One region of the Photobacterium atrarenae genome, then DNA from elsewhere that is predicted to be linked to it. Evidence: predicted binding sites of a transcription regulator. Region 1 holds the regulator's gene; each other region holds the start of a gene.
What was found. The regulator MetJ, encoded in region 1, represses methionine synthesis genes. The targets are predictions, from matches to a motif close to TTAGACNTNTANANGTCTAA.

Region 2: a site for MetJ is predicted at 2,078-2,097, ahead of metE (5-methyltetrahydropteroyltriglutamate--homocysteine S-methyltransferase). Genes of this name have one in related genera too.
Region 3: a site for MetJ is predicted at 2,123-2,142, ahead of metN (methionine ABC transporter ATP-binding protein MetN). Genes of this name have one in related genera too.

Annotation. Positions count from the first base shown of each region.
Region 1 is NZ_CP101508.1:204,373-208,588, forward strand. Features, by position in the region: gene priA (primosomal protein N') at 1-355, opposite strand, end outside; gene rpmE (50S ribosomal protein L31) at 589-801, shown strand; gene NNL38_RS01005 (malic enzyme-like NAD(P)-binding protein) at 1,104-2,354, shown strand; gene metJ (met regulon transcriptional regulator MetJ) at 2,423-2,740, opposite strand; gene NNL38_RS01015 (O-succinylhomoserine (thiol)-lyase) at 2,924-4,093, shown strand; gene NNL38_RS01020 (bifunctional aspartate kinase/homoserine dehydrogenase II) at 4,090-4,216, shown strand, end outside.
Region 2 is NZ_CP101508.1:2,074,371-2,078,586, forward strand. Features, by position in the region: gene metE (5-methyltetrahydropteroyltriglutamate--homocysteine S-methyltransferase) at 1-1,943, opposite strand, end outside; gene metR (HTH-type transcriptional regulator MetR) at 2,210-3,121, shown strand; gene NNL38_RS09835 (DUF4250 domain-containing protein) at 3,172-3,360, opposite strand; gene NNL38_RS09840 (HI_1241 family integral membrane domain) at 3,516-4,187, opposite strand.
Region 3 is NZ_CP101508.1:632,025-636,240, reverse strand. Features, by position in the region: gene NNL38_RS03165 (ABC transporter permease) at 1-173, opposite strand, end outside; gene NNL38_RS03160 (ABC transporter permease subunit) at 176-1,201, opposite strand; gene gmhB (D-glycero-beta-D-manno-heptose 1,7-bisphosphate 7-phosphatase) at 1,444-1,998, opposite strand; gene metN (methionine ABC transporter ATP-binding protein MetN) at 2,321-3,355, shown strand; gene NNL38_RS03145 (methionine ABC transporter permease) at 3,345-4,031, shown strand; gene NNL38_RS03140 (MetQ/NlpA family lipoprotein) at 4,120-4,216, shown strand, end outside.

The sequences.
Region 1 (4,216 bases):
AGACCTTGAGGCTGGCCGGGGAGGCTTCACGTCCCTTGCGCAGCAGGGTCGGCATGGCATTGGCCAGGGTGTCGCCGAGCGGATACTGATAATAGCTGCTGGCCCAGCGCAGCAGCGCCAGCAGTGGGGCTGGCCACAGCGGCGCGGGATCCAGCACGGCCGAGATCCCTTTGAGCTGCGCCAGCGGAAAATCCGAGCTGTCGCTGAGGGCGGTGACGATCCCCACCAGCTGCTGGCGGCCGAACGGTACCCGTACCCGGGCCCCGACCACCGGAGAGTGGCCTGGCGTGATCAGGTAGTCGAACTGTTTATCCAGGGGGACGGGGAGTGCCACACGGGCAATCTTGGAGGCCATAACAAACCGCAATTATCAGCATTGACTAAGATCAGAGAGTGTACCTTGCCCGAGGGCAGGCGCAAAGCGGCGAAAAAGGGAGCGTATTGGTTGATTTGGGCGGATTGATTGATTACTATACGCCGCCTGAATTTGGCGTACTGGGAACACCATTACGCTTATTGTTATTAACGACGTGTGGTGCCCGGCTTAGGATCGGGAGAGCGACACGGCCTTACTATTGAGGTTATCCCATGAAACAAGGTATCCACCCAGAATACACAGAAGTTAACGCGAAATGTTCTTGTGGCAACGCGTTCGTATTCAAGTCAACGCTGGGCAAAGACATCAACCTGGATGTATGTGACAAGTGTCACCCATTCTACACTGGTAAGCAGCGTCAAGTGAGCACCGGTGGTCGTATCGACAAGTTCAACAAGCGTTTCGGTGCGCTGTCTAGCAAGTAATTGCCAGCACTATTCCGAAAAAAGGGGACGCCAGGCGTCCCCTTTTTGTTTTCCTGCAGCCCGCACGTAATTTAGTCTATTCTGCCGCGTTTGGCCGACGAACCCGGGAAGTCTGCGGGCCTGAGATACCATTTCCACCCATTTTACGGTATGCGGATCATAAATTCGCGATACCTGACTGCGACAGTGGGAGATTATTGGCTCGACCAGCCGGGCCCGGCTAGGATTTTCTACCGCTATAGCATATGATTTATCTCCCACTACCCAACTGAACCTCATTTTCTTTCAGGATCTGAAACACTATGTCTGAAGACTTTCGCCAACAAGCGCTTCATTACCATGCTTACCCTGTACCAGGCAAAATTGCCGTAGAGCTTTCCAAGCCTGCTGATACTGTTGAAGACCTAGCACTTGCCTATAGCCCGGGTGTGGCTGAGCCGGTGCGTGAAATTGCCCAAAACGCCGACAATGTTTACAAGTACACTGCCAAAGGCAACATGGTGGCGGTGATCAGTAACGGTACCGCGATCCTTGGCCTGGGCAACCTGGGGCCGCTGGCGTCCAAGCCAGTGATGGAAGGGAAGGCGCTGCTATTTAAGCGTTTTGCCGGCCTGGACTCGATTGATATCGAAGTCAAACACCGCACCATTGACGAGTTTGTCGATACGGTGGCCAACATTGCTGATACCTTCGGCGGCATCAACCTGGAAGATATTAAAGCCCCGGACTGTTTTGAAATTGAAAAGCGCCTGATCGAGCGCTGCCAGGTGCCGGTGTTCCACGATGATCAGCACGGCACGGCGATTGTGACCGCGGCTGGAATGCTTAATGCCCTGGAACTGCAGGGTAAAGAGATCAGCGAAGCGGTGATCGTTTGTCTGGGTGCCGGTGCGGCAGCTGTCGCCTGTATGGAACTGCTGATCAAGTGCGGTGCTCAGCGTGAGAAGATCTACATGCTGGACCGTAAGGGCGTGATCCACACCCGTCGTGACGACATCAACGAATACAAACAGCTGTTTGCTAACAACACCGACAAACGCACGCTGGAAGATGTCATTGAAGGCGCAGATATTTTTGTCGGCGTATCCGGTCCGGATCTGCTGTCGCCGGAAGCGCTGAAGCTGATGGCGGATAAGCCGGTGGTCTTTGCCTGTTCAAACCCGGATCCGGAAATCAAGCCGGCGCTGGCGCACCAGGTGCGTGACGATTTGATCATGGGAACCGGCCGCTCGGACTATCCGAACCAGGTCAACAACGTGCTGTGTTTCCCGTTTATCTTCCGTGGCGCCCTGGACGTGCGTGCCAGCGCGATTAACGACGAGATGAAACTGGCGGCCGTGAACGCGATCCGTGAGCTGGCCAAAGAGCCGGTTCCGGCGGAAGTACTCAAAGCGGCTGGCGTCGACAGCCTAGCCTTCGGTCCGGAGTACATTATTCCGAAACCGATGGATCCACGCCTGTTGCCGCGCGTGGCTAAAGCCGTGGCGGTGGCTGCGGTTGAATCCGGTGTTGCCCGTATTGAAATGCCGGTCAATTACATGGCTGATAAATAATACAGCCGGATATGAAAAAACCAGCCTTCGGGCTGGTTTTTTTGTCTCTGGCGGCAGAAGCGCAGCGATTATTCGTTGATGTCTTCGTACTTGATACCCATCTCGTCCATCAGAGCCTTGGCCTCGGCCGGCAGATCATCCGGACGGTCTTTGCGGATGTCATCGTCGGTAGGCAGCGGCTGGCCGGTGTAGGCATGGAGAAATGCCTCGCACAGCAGCTCACTGTTCGTGGCGTGACGCAGGTTGTTGATCTGACGGCGGGTACGCTCGTCAGTCAGAATTTTCAGTACCTTCAATGGAATCGAAACGGTGATTTTTTTGACTTGCTCGTTTTTCTTACCGTGTTCCGCATATGGGCTGATGTACTCGCCATTCCACTCTGCCATTTTCTACCTTCTCAGCGATATTGGATTGAATAAATTTGATGATGGGTGAATTTTAGCGGGATTTACCGCCACAAGCAAAGACATATAGACGTCCAGAAGTGTTGACGTCTTTATGGATTATGGCTAATGTTGATGCTTATGAGTTGTTCGCCGCAGGGTCAGCCCCAGACAAGGAAAGTAAATATGAGTGATAAGAAGCTTGCCACCGTTGCCGTGCGCACCGGGATTGAGTCCGATACCCAGTTCAATGCGGTGGTCCCGCCCATCTACCTTACTTCGACTTATGGTTTCTCACAACTGGGGGAGGTGCCTCAGTTCGATTACTCCCGTTCGGGTAATCCAACCCGCAATACGCTGGCTGAGGCGCTTGCGGAGCTGGAGGGGGGCGCCGGCGCTGTTGTCACCAACTGCGGCACGGCGGCGATTAACCTGCTGGTCAGTGCCTTGCTGGGGCCGGAGGATCTGGTGGTGGCGCCGCACGATTGCTATGGCGGGACCTATCGCCTGTTTGATACCCGGGCCGGAAAAGGGGACTTTCAGGTTGTTTTCGTCGACCAGACCGACCCGGCCGCATTGGCTGAGGCGCTGGCACGAAACCCTAAGCTGGTCTGGGTCGAAACCCCGTCCAACCCGCTGCTGCGCGTGGTCGATCTGGCCGTCTTGTGCGCTGACGCCCGTCAGGCCGGCGCGCTGGTGGCGGTCGATAACACCTTCCTGTCGCCGATCTTGCAGCAGCCGATTGCACTGGGCGCTGATTTCGTCGTCCATTCCACCACCAAGTATATCAACGGCCACTCCGATGTGCTGGGCGGGGTGCTGATTGCCAAAACGCCGGAGCAGGCAGAAACGTTGTCCTGGTGGGCCAACTGTATCGGTGCCACCGGCGCGCCGTTTGATGCATATCTGACCCTGCGCGGGTTGCGGACCCTGGCACCGCGGATGAGGCTTCATGAAGAAAACAGCGCCAAAATCCTGGACTACCTGCAAAGCCAGCCGTTGGTGGGGCAAATTTATCACCCGAGCCAGCCGGAGCATCCGGGCCATGCCATTGCACTGAAACAGCAGCAGGGCTTCGGGGCGATGCTCAGTTTCGAAATCGCCGGCAGCCAGGCACAACTGGCGGCGTTTGTCCGTCAGCTCCAGTGTTTCTCGCTGGCCGAGTCCCTTGGCGGGACTGAAAGCCTGATCTGCCACCCGGCCAGCATGACCCACCGGGCGATGTCGGATGAGGCTCAGGCCGAGGCCGGGATCAAGCCCAGCCTGCTGCGCCTGTCCGTGGGGCTGGAAGATGCGGATGATTTGATTGCTGATTTGGCCCAGGCATTTGCAAAGGCTGCGGAGGTGACAGAATGAGTCAGCCGACAGCCCGACAACTGCACAAATTTGGCGGCAGCAGCCTGGCGGATCCGGCGTGCTATCGCCGGGTCGCTGAAATCATCCGCGAGTATGCCGGCCCGGAAGATTTAATTGTGGTCT
Region 2 (4,216 bases), 1.6 Mb from region 1:
TGGATCTGGGTTTCCGGTTCCGCACTGGCAGCAGAGATCTTAAACGCATTCACCGCCCAGTCCAGATAGGCTTGCCATTGCGAGGCTTTCAATGGCAGCCCTTCACGGATCGCCGGCTCATCAATCTGAATCACTTGAATGCCTGCGGCCTGAAGATCGGCCACCTCGTCACGTAACGCCAGCGCAATCTGGTTTGCAATCGCTTCACGACTCAAATCTTCACGCGGGAAGGTCCAGCCAAGAATTGTCACCGGCCCGGTCAGCATGCCTTTAACCAGTTTATCAGTCAGCGACTGCGCATATGTGATCCACTCAACCGTCATCGGCTTGGCACGATAGATGTCCGAGACAATCACCGCAGGTTTCACGCAGCGTGAACCGTAGCTCTGAACCCAACCAAAGCGAGTTACCGCAAAGCCTTCCAGCAACTCGGCAAAGTATTCAACCATGTCGTTCCGCTCGGCTTCACCATGCACCAGCACGTCAAGATCCAGCTTCTGCTGCCGCTCGATGGCATCGGCGATATGTCCTTTCAGCGCCGTGTTGTACTCCGCTTCAGACAAGCGACCCGCTTTGAAGTCACGGCGCTGCAGCCGGATCTCGTCCGTCTGCGGAAAAGAGCCAATCGTGGTTGTCGGCAGCAGCGGCAAGTTCAGGGCCGCACGCTGTTGGCGGGCGCGCTCCGCATACGGTGCCTTGCGCTCCGCCAGGGCCGGGGTGATCGCCTGGGTACGCTGACGGACTTCCGGATTGTTCACCAGCGCGCTGGTCGCACGCGCCTGGATCGGCGCGCTGTAGTGCTGACATTCCTGCACTGCGACGCCGCTACCGTCAAGCGCTTGGGCCAGCAGGGAAACTTCACGACATTTTTGCTTGGCAAAGGCCAGCCACTGACGCACTTCTGCCGTCAGTTCAGTTTCCAGGTCGAGATCAATCGGGCTGTGTAGCAGGGAGCAGGAGCTCGCCAGCCACAAGCGCTCACCCAGTTGGGCTTTAACCGGAATCAGGGTTTCCAGCAGCTGTGCCAGATCTGCGCGCCAGACATTCCGGCCATTGATGACACCGGCAGACAGCACCCAGTGCTCCGGCAGCGCAGCAACCACGCCGTTGAGCTGTTCAGGCGAGGCCGACAGGTCGATGTGCAGGCCGTCTACTTTCAGTTCCACAATCTTATCGAGGTGATGAGTGATATTGTCAAAATAAGTGGTCAGCAACAGCTTGGTACTGCCACTCAGCACCTGGTAAGCCAGCTTGAATGAGTCCGCCCAGGCGTGCGGCAGTTCCAGCGCCAGCACCGGCTCATCAATCTGAACCCACTCAACCCCAAGGGCCGCCAGCTTATTCAGGATTTGCTGGTAAGCCGTCAACAAACGCGGCAGCAGCGTCAGGCGATCAAAATCCGCTTCTTTCTCTTTCCCCAGCCACAGGTAGGACACCGGACCCAGCAGCACAGGTTTCACGTCATGGCCAGCTTTCTGCGCTTCGGCCACTTCTTCAAACAACTGGGTCCAGCTGACGGTGAATGTGTCATCTTTAGTGAATTCAGGAACGATGTAGTGGTAGTTGGTGTTGAACCATTTGGTCATGTCTGACGCCGCGCAAGCACAGCCGGTCGGTGCTTTCCCGCGTGCAACACGGAACAGGGTATCCAGATCCGGGAAACCATGGTTATGGCGCTGCGGAATGTGCCCCAGCAACATGCTGGTTCCCAGCACATGGTCATACCAGGCGAAATCACCGACTGAGACATAGTCGAGACCGGCACCGACTTGATCCCCCCAATGGCGGTGGCGCAGCAGGCTGCCGACTTCTTTCAGTGCCTGCTGGGTGATTTCTCCGCGCCAGTATTTTTCCTGGGCAAATTTCAGTTCACGCTGGCTCCCCACGCGTGGGTAACCAAGAATATGGGTGGTAGTTTTCGGTGTTGTGGTTTGTTTTGTCATCATCATTGCCTTATGAATGCGGTTCCATGTCGATGACTTCACAATGGCGGAACACCGTTTGATGAACAATGTCTTAAAATTCAACCTGAACATGAAGAAACTTAATAATAAACTCTCATATTAAATTTACCAGTTTGGACGTCCAGATGTTTACACATCCATATTTTGACGGTACATTGACTTTATCTCTTTATCCGGAGCATCGATCTCTTTGTCGGGAATAGGCGACGGATCAAGTACTTGCACAGGGACGGTAGGCAAACCCCATGATCGAAATTAAACATCTCAGAACACTCTCGGTACTGCGTGACACCGGCTCTCTGACGGCAACCGCCACCACACTGTGCCTGACACAATCGGCATTGTCGCATCAGCTTAAAGATCTGGAACAGCGGTTAGGCGGGCAACTCTTCTTGCGTAAAACCCGGCCGGTAAAATTTACTGCCGAAGGCGAAATTCTGCTGCGCCTGGCAGATGAACTGATCCCGCGCATCGCCAAGGCCGAGCATGAGCTGTCCAGCCTGAAAGAAGACAGTCACGGGCGACTGCACATGGCGATTGAATGCCATTCCTGCTTTCAATGGCTGATGCCAGCACTGAAGGAATATCAGATCCACTGGCCCAGCGTGACCCTGGACTTCTCATCCGGCTTTGGTTTCGAGCCCCTGCCCGCTTTAAGTGCCGGTGAACTGGATCTGGTGATCACATCCGATATCCAGCCGCGTAGCGAAATCCATTTCGAGCCTTTGTTTGACTTCGAGATGCGGCTGGTCGTCTCTCCTCAGTCACCGCTGGCAGACAAACCGTTTATTTCGCCACAGGATCTGGCTGATCAAACCATGCTAAGTTACCCGGTTCAGAAAGGACGGCTGGATGTGGTCAAACACTTTCTCCAGCCCGCCGACATTGAGCCGAACCACTGGAAACAGGCAGACAATACTTTAATGCTGGTGCAGATGGTCTCTGCCGGGCTGGGTGTGGCCGCGCTACCCAACTGGGCAATCTATGATTTTGCCCGCCAGGGACTGGTCGTCAGCAAGCCGCTTGGGGATGGCCTGTGGCGACGCTTATTCGCCGCGATCCGGGCCTCAGAGCGCGACCGGCACTATCTGCAGGCATTCTTTGCCACCGCAAAGCAGCAGTGCCAAACCCATTTGGAAGGTGTGAAAGCGGCTTAAGGCTCGTGCTGCCTCAGCCGCTTTATGAAGGATGATTCAGTGGTGCTGACTCACTTATATTGATTCGAGATGGGATCGTAGCGAAAGCCTAAAGATTCCATCTTGTCATTTAACTCATCGTAATCCAGCTCATAACGGCTGACCAAATCATCAATCGACGTGCATTCGAGCCGCAGCTTCTCATTGACGATCCCCAGCACAATATTGCCGTCCATCTTCAACAAGTTTGTAATTTCCATACATCCCCCTGACCGGAACAACCTTGGTAGCTATCAGTAAGCATAGTCATTGCTGCAAAGAGAGTCGCGAAAGAGTTTCAAAGGTTAAAGCCAAATTTAACAAAAGAGCGCCGATTCGGCGCTCATGTCATCATCGGTCAACTACCAATTGGCAACTACAAAAACGCGAGCTGCATACTGCCGGAAGCAACCAGTAAGATGGAGGCTGCCAGCAACTGCCAGCGATTCACCGTTTTACCCAGGAGAATATGCCCGGCCCATACCAGCAGTGACAGAACCAGCAGTAACAGCGCGCCGACGACATCGCTCACCAGCAGCTCAAGTTGCGCTTCATCCATTCCGGACAGCAACCAAAGGATCGCCAGGATACTCACCATCGCACTGACAAAACCGGTAAACGGCAGAATTCGGTGAAATGCCTGCAACCGGGTACGTGCCTGAGTCAAGAGCAGATGCGCCAGAGATGCGCCAAACAACGGAATGGCCATCAGGCTCAGCATCATTTCCGGCAATTGCATCGCCGGCAATAGCCCCAACCAACTCACGGTCGCAAAGACACCTGCGGCATAAAGCACCTTAAGCGGCCCCGCATCCCGTGTTTTGCCGGTTTTTACCTGAAACGTGAAATAACTTAAAGCCAGCAACGGCAACAGAGCAACCGGATGGCTCACCACAACGAGCAACCAGCCTGCCAAAATAACAGGGAGCGTTTTATGCACCCGGCCACGCTGCCCCGGACAGATCTCGCCTTTGGTCAGCACCAGTGTCAGAACACATTGAGCGCCAAGCAGCGCAGGTACAAGAAATGTTAAATAATCTGTGAACATGAAGGAATCTGAACTATGAAAAACTGGCC
Region 3 (4,216 bases), 430 kb from region 1:
GGAAAGCTGTATTCACCGTTGTATTTCACCATCAGCGCTTTGCTGTTGATCAACAGCTCCGCCACCAGCGACAGCATCAGCAGCAGCGAGAGTAGGAGGAATGACCAGTACCCTCGCTTGATCGCCTGAAAGCGTCGCCATTTTTTCCGGGTTAGCGGATTGAGTCTCAGCACTGTCAGACTCCAAACCGCACGCGTGGATCCACCGCTGCGACACAGATATCCGAGACGATATTGCCGAGCATCAGCAGCGCCGCGTTAATCGCCACAATCCCCATCACCACCGGATAGTCGCGCTGCATGATCGACTCATACCCCAGCAGGCCGATGCCATCGATATTGAAGATCACCTCGATCAAAAACGATCCGGTCATAAAGAATAGTAGAGAGTTGCCGAAATGACTGGCGATCGGGATCAAGCTGTTGCGCAGGGCATGTTTTCGCACCGCGGTCCGGAACGGCAAGCCTTTGGCAATCGCGGTGCGGATATAATCCGAGGACAGGTTTTCCATCAGGTTATTTTTCATCGTCATGGTCAGAGTAGCGAAATCCCCAATCAGATAACAAATCAGCGGTAAGACCGCATGCCAGAGCACATCCTGCGCCTGTTGAAACAGGGTTTCATAATCATCGAAGTCATCACTGACAAAGCCACCCATTGGAAACCATTCCAGGTGATAGCTGAACAAGGTGATCAGCAACACCCCAACGACATACCCCGGCAGGGCATAGCCGATAAAGATCAGAATGGAAGAGCCGGAGTCAAACGCCGAGTCATGCTTGATGGCCTTGAAATACCCCAGCGGAATAGAAATGAAATAGCTGATGAAGAAGGTCATCCCACCGTAAAACAGGGAGATCGGCAGTCGCTCGGCAATCATCTCAGTCACCGGCTCGTAATAACGGGTCGACTCGCCTAAATCAAAGCGTATCAGTTTGCTCAACCATTCCCAGTACGCCTGATGCACCGGTTTATCCAGGCCATAAAATGCATTGAGCTGCGCCAGTTGATCGTCAGACAAAGCCGTACTGCCGCCAGCCGTGGTCATCGCCGCCGCCCCATCGCCCTGAAACTGCATATTCGCCAGCATCCGCTCGACCGGCCCGCCAGGCACCAACCGGGTAATGGCAAAAATCAGCACAGTAATGCCTAAGAATGTCGGTATGATCAGCGCCATACGATGCAATAAATACGACAGCATGTATCGGCCCGCTCCCTATCTCATAGCCTGAGCAAGGTCCCGCCATCCACAAGAGTTGATGACATGATGTCCATGACGACTCAGGTAACGAATTGACCACGCTCACTGGGCGTGTCTTCAACTGAGTATAGTGTCAAATTTATAACAGTGAGAAACCGCAAGTTTTTCTGATGATGTCAAAAAAAACAGGTCGCCTCGGCGACCTGTTTTTGATCTCTGGAAGTTTAGATAACGCAGCGATGTTAGCACGCGACCAGCCAGGCCGGCACATCCGCCACGCTGTCGAGCACGGTATCGGCCAGCGCTTCACCGGCTTCGGTGATCGGTTTACCGGTGCGGACCAGGATCCTGGTGCCGACCTCAGCCGCCTGCGCCGCTTTCATGTCATCGGTTTTGTCACCAATCATCACCGAGTTGGCCATATCGATTTTCAGGAAGTCGCGGGCCGAGATAAACATCCCCGGCTTCGGCTTACGACACTCGCAGTCCTGTAGGTAGTCGCCTTTGCCTTCCGTCGGATGATGCGGGCAGTAATAAATCCCGTCAAATTCCACGCCGTTGTCGACAAAGTTCCAGTCCATCCATTCGGTCAGGCTCAGGAATTCATCTTCGCTGTACATGCCACGGGCAATCCCCGCCTGGTTGGTGACCAGAACCAGCAAATAGCCCATTGCCTTGAGCTTTTTACACGCCTCAAAAACACCGTCGACATACTCAAAATCATCGACGGTATGCACATAACCATGATCCACGTTAATCACGCCGTCACGATCAATAAATACTGCGGGTTTGGCCAAAAGTCAGCCCTCTGTCTGTCTACATTACAGAGGCGATTATGACATGGCTCACCGAGGGATTCATCTGTTTCTCCGTCCGCAACCAGCCCCACCGGAAACCGACAGAAAAACGCCAAAGAGCCATTTAGACGTCCAGACGTAAAAATATCTATTGACTTAGCCATCTAGACGCCCTAGCATCAACCACATAAGCAGTTAAGAAACACTTTACGCACAAACGAATCACAGTGTAAATACAAAAAACTGCAATAAATTAAACCATTATCACCCGTTTTTGCCCGGTGAATGATATTGGGCAGCAGCAATTAGCTCAGGAAGTTCGATGATAGAAATCAATAGAGTGAACAAAGTGTTCTATCAGGGAGAGAAGGAAATCAACGCGCTGCGTGACATCAATCTCACCATTGAGCAAGGCACCATTTTCGGTGTCATCGGTTCATCCGGTGCAGGGAAAAGTACCCTGATCCGTTGCGTGAACCTGTTAGAAAAACCCACCAGCGGCCATGTGATTGTCGATGGTGTCGATCTGACCCAATTGTCCGCCCAGGAGCTGACCTTCGCCCGGCGTAAAATCGGGATGATCTTCCAGCACTTCAATCTGCTCTCGTCCCGGACGGTGTTCGACAATGTGGCCCTACCACTTGAGCTAGCCGGAACCAAAAAAGCGGAGCTCAAAAGCAAAGTGGCTGAGTTGCTGCAACTGGTGGGCCTGGCCGACAAGAGCAATGCCTACCCATCGAATCTCAGCGGCGGCCAGAAGCAGCGCGTCGCCATCGCTCGGGCCCTGGCCTCCGACCCGAAAGTTCTGCTGTGCGATGAAGCCACCAGCGCGCTGGATCCGGCAACGACACAGTCGATTTTAGAGCTGCTCAAAGAAATCAACCGCAAGCTGAACCTGACTATTTTACTCATCACCCACGAAATGGATGTGGTGAAAAGTATCTGTAGCGAAGTGGCAATTATCGGCGACGGTGAATTAGTTGAGAAAGGTCCGGTCGGCGACATCTTTGCCCATCCGAAAACCGATCTGGCCCGGGAGTTCATACGCTCAACCCTGGATCTGTCGATCCCCGAGGACTACCGCATCCGACTGACCGATGCCCGGGTTGAAAACAGTTATCCGCTGGTTCGCCTGGAGTTTACCGGTGCTTCGGTCGATGCCCCGCTGATCAGCCAGGTTGCGCGTGAGTTTAATATCGACATCAGCATCCTGAGCTCCGATATGGATTATGCCGGCGGGGTGAAATTCGGCCTGATGCTGGCGGAATTCTTCGGCACCGAGCAAGCAGCAGAGCAGGCCATTGCCTTCCTGCGCGATCACAAGGTTAATGTAGAGGTACTGGGTTATGTTGCTTGAAACAATTGCAAACTGGTGGCAGGCCAATGAACGCCTGACATACTTACTGATTGAGGCATTGGGTGAAACACTGGTGATGGTGTTTGCCTCCGGCCTGATTGGCTTTGCGATCGGGATCCCGGCCGGGGTCGCCCTACACCTGACCAAGCAAGGCGGACTGCTGGAACACCCGACCCTGAACAAAGTTCTGGGGACCGTGACTAATATCGGCCGCTCGATCCCGTTTATCATTCTGCTGGTCGCCATCATTCCGTTCACCCGCTTTGTGGTCGGCAGCTCCATCGGCACCGCAGCAGCGATTGTCCCGCTGACCGTCGGCGCGATCCCGTTTATCGCCCGTCTGGTTGAAGGGGCGCTGCTGGAAGTGCCGGGCGGCCTGGTGGAAGCAGCCCTGGCCATGGGCGCAACGCCGCGTCAGATCATCAGCAAGGTGCTGCTGCCGGAAGCCCTGCCGGGCATTATCAACGCCATCACCATTACCCTGGTGACGCTGGTGAGCTACTCGGCCATGGCCGGAACCGTCGGCGGCGGCGGTCTGGGCGATGTCGGGATCCGCTACGGCTACCAGCGTTTCGACGGCACCGTCATGCTGATCACCGTGGTAATGCTGGTCATTCTGGTGCAATGCATTCAGTCTGCCGGTGATCATCTGGTCAAGCGTGTCGATCACCGCTAAGTCCACCCAAGAAGAACACAACGTAAGCACAGCGAAAATATTATTACCGACTAGGATTATGGAAATCCCGCTTTTAAGGAGAAGTAACATGGCGTTTAATCTGAAAAACCTGTTTGCAGTTGCCGGCCTGGCCTCGGCACTGGTTCTGACCGGCTGCGGCGAGAAAGAAGCCGCGGTAGACAACA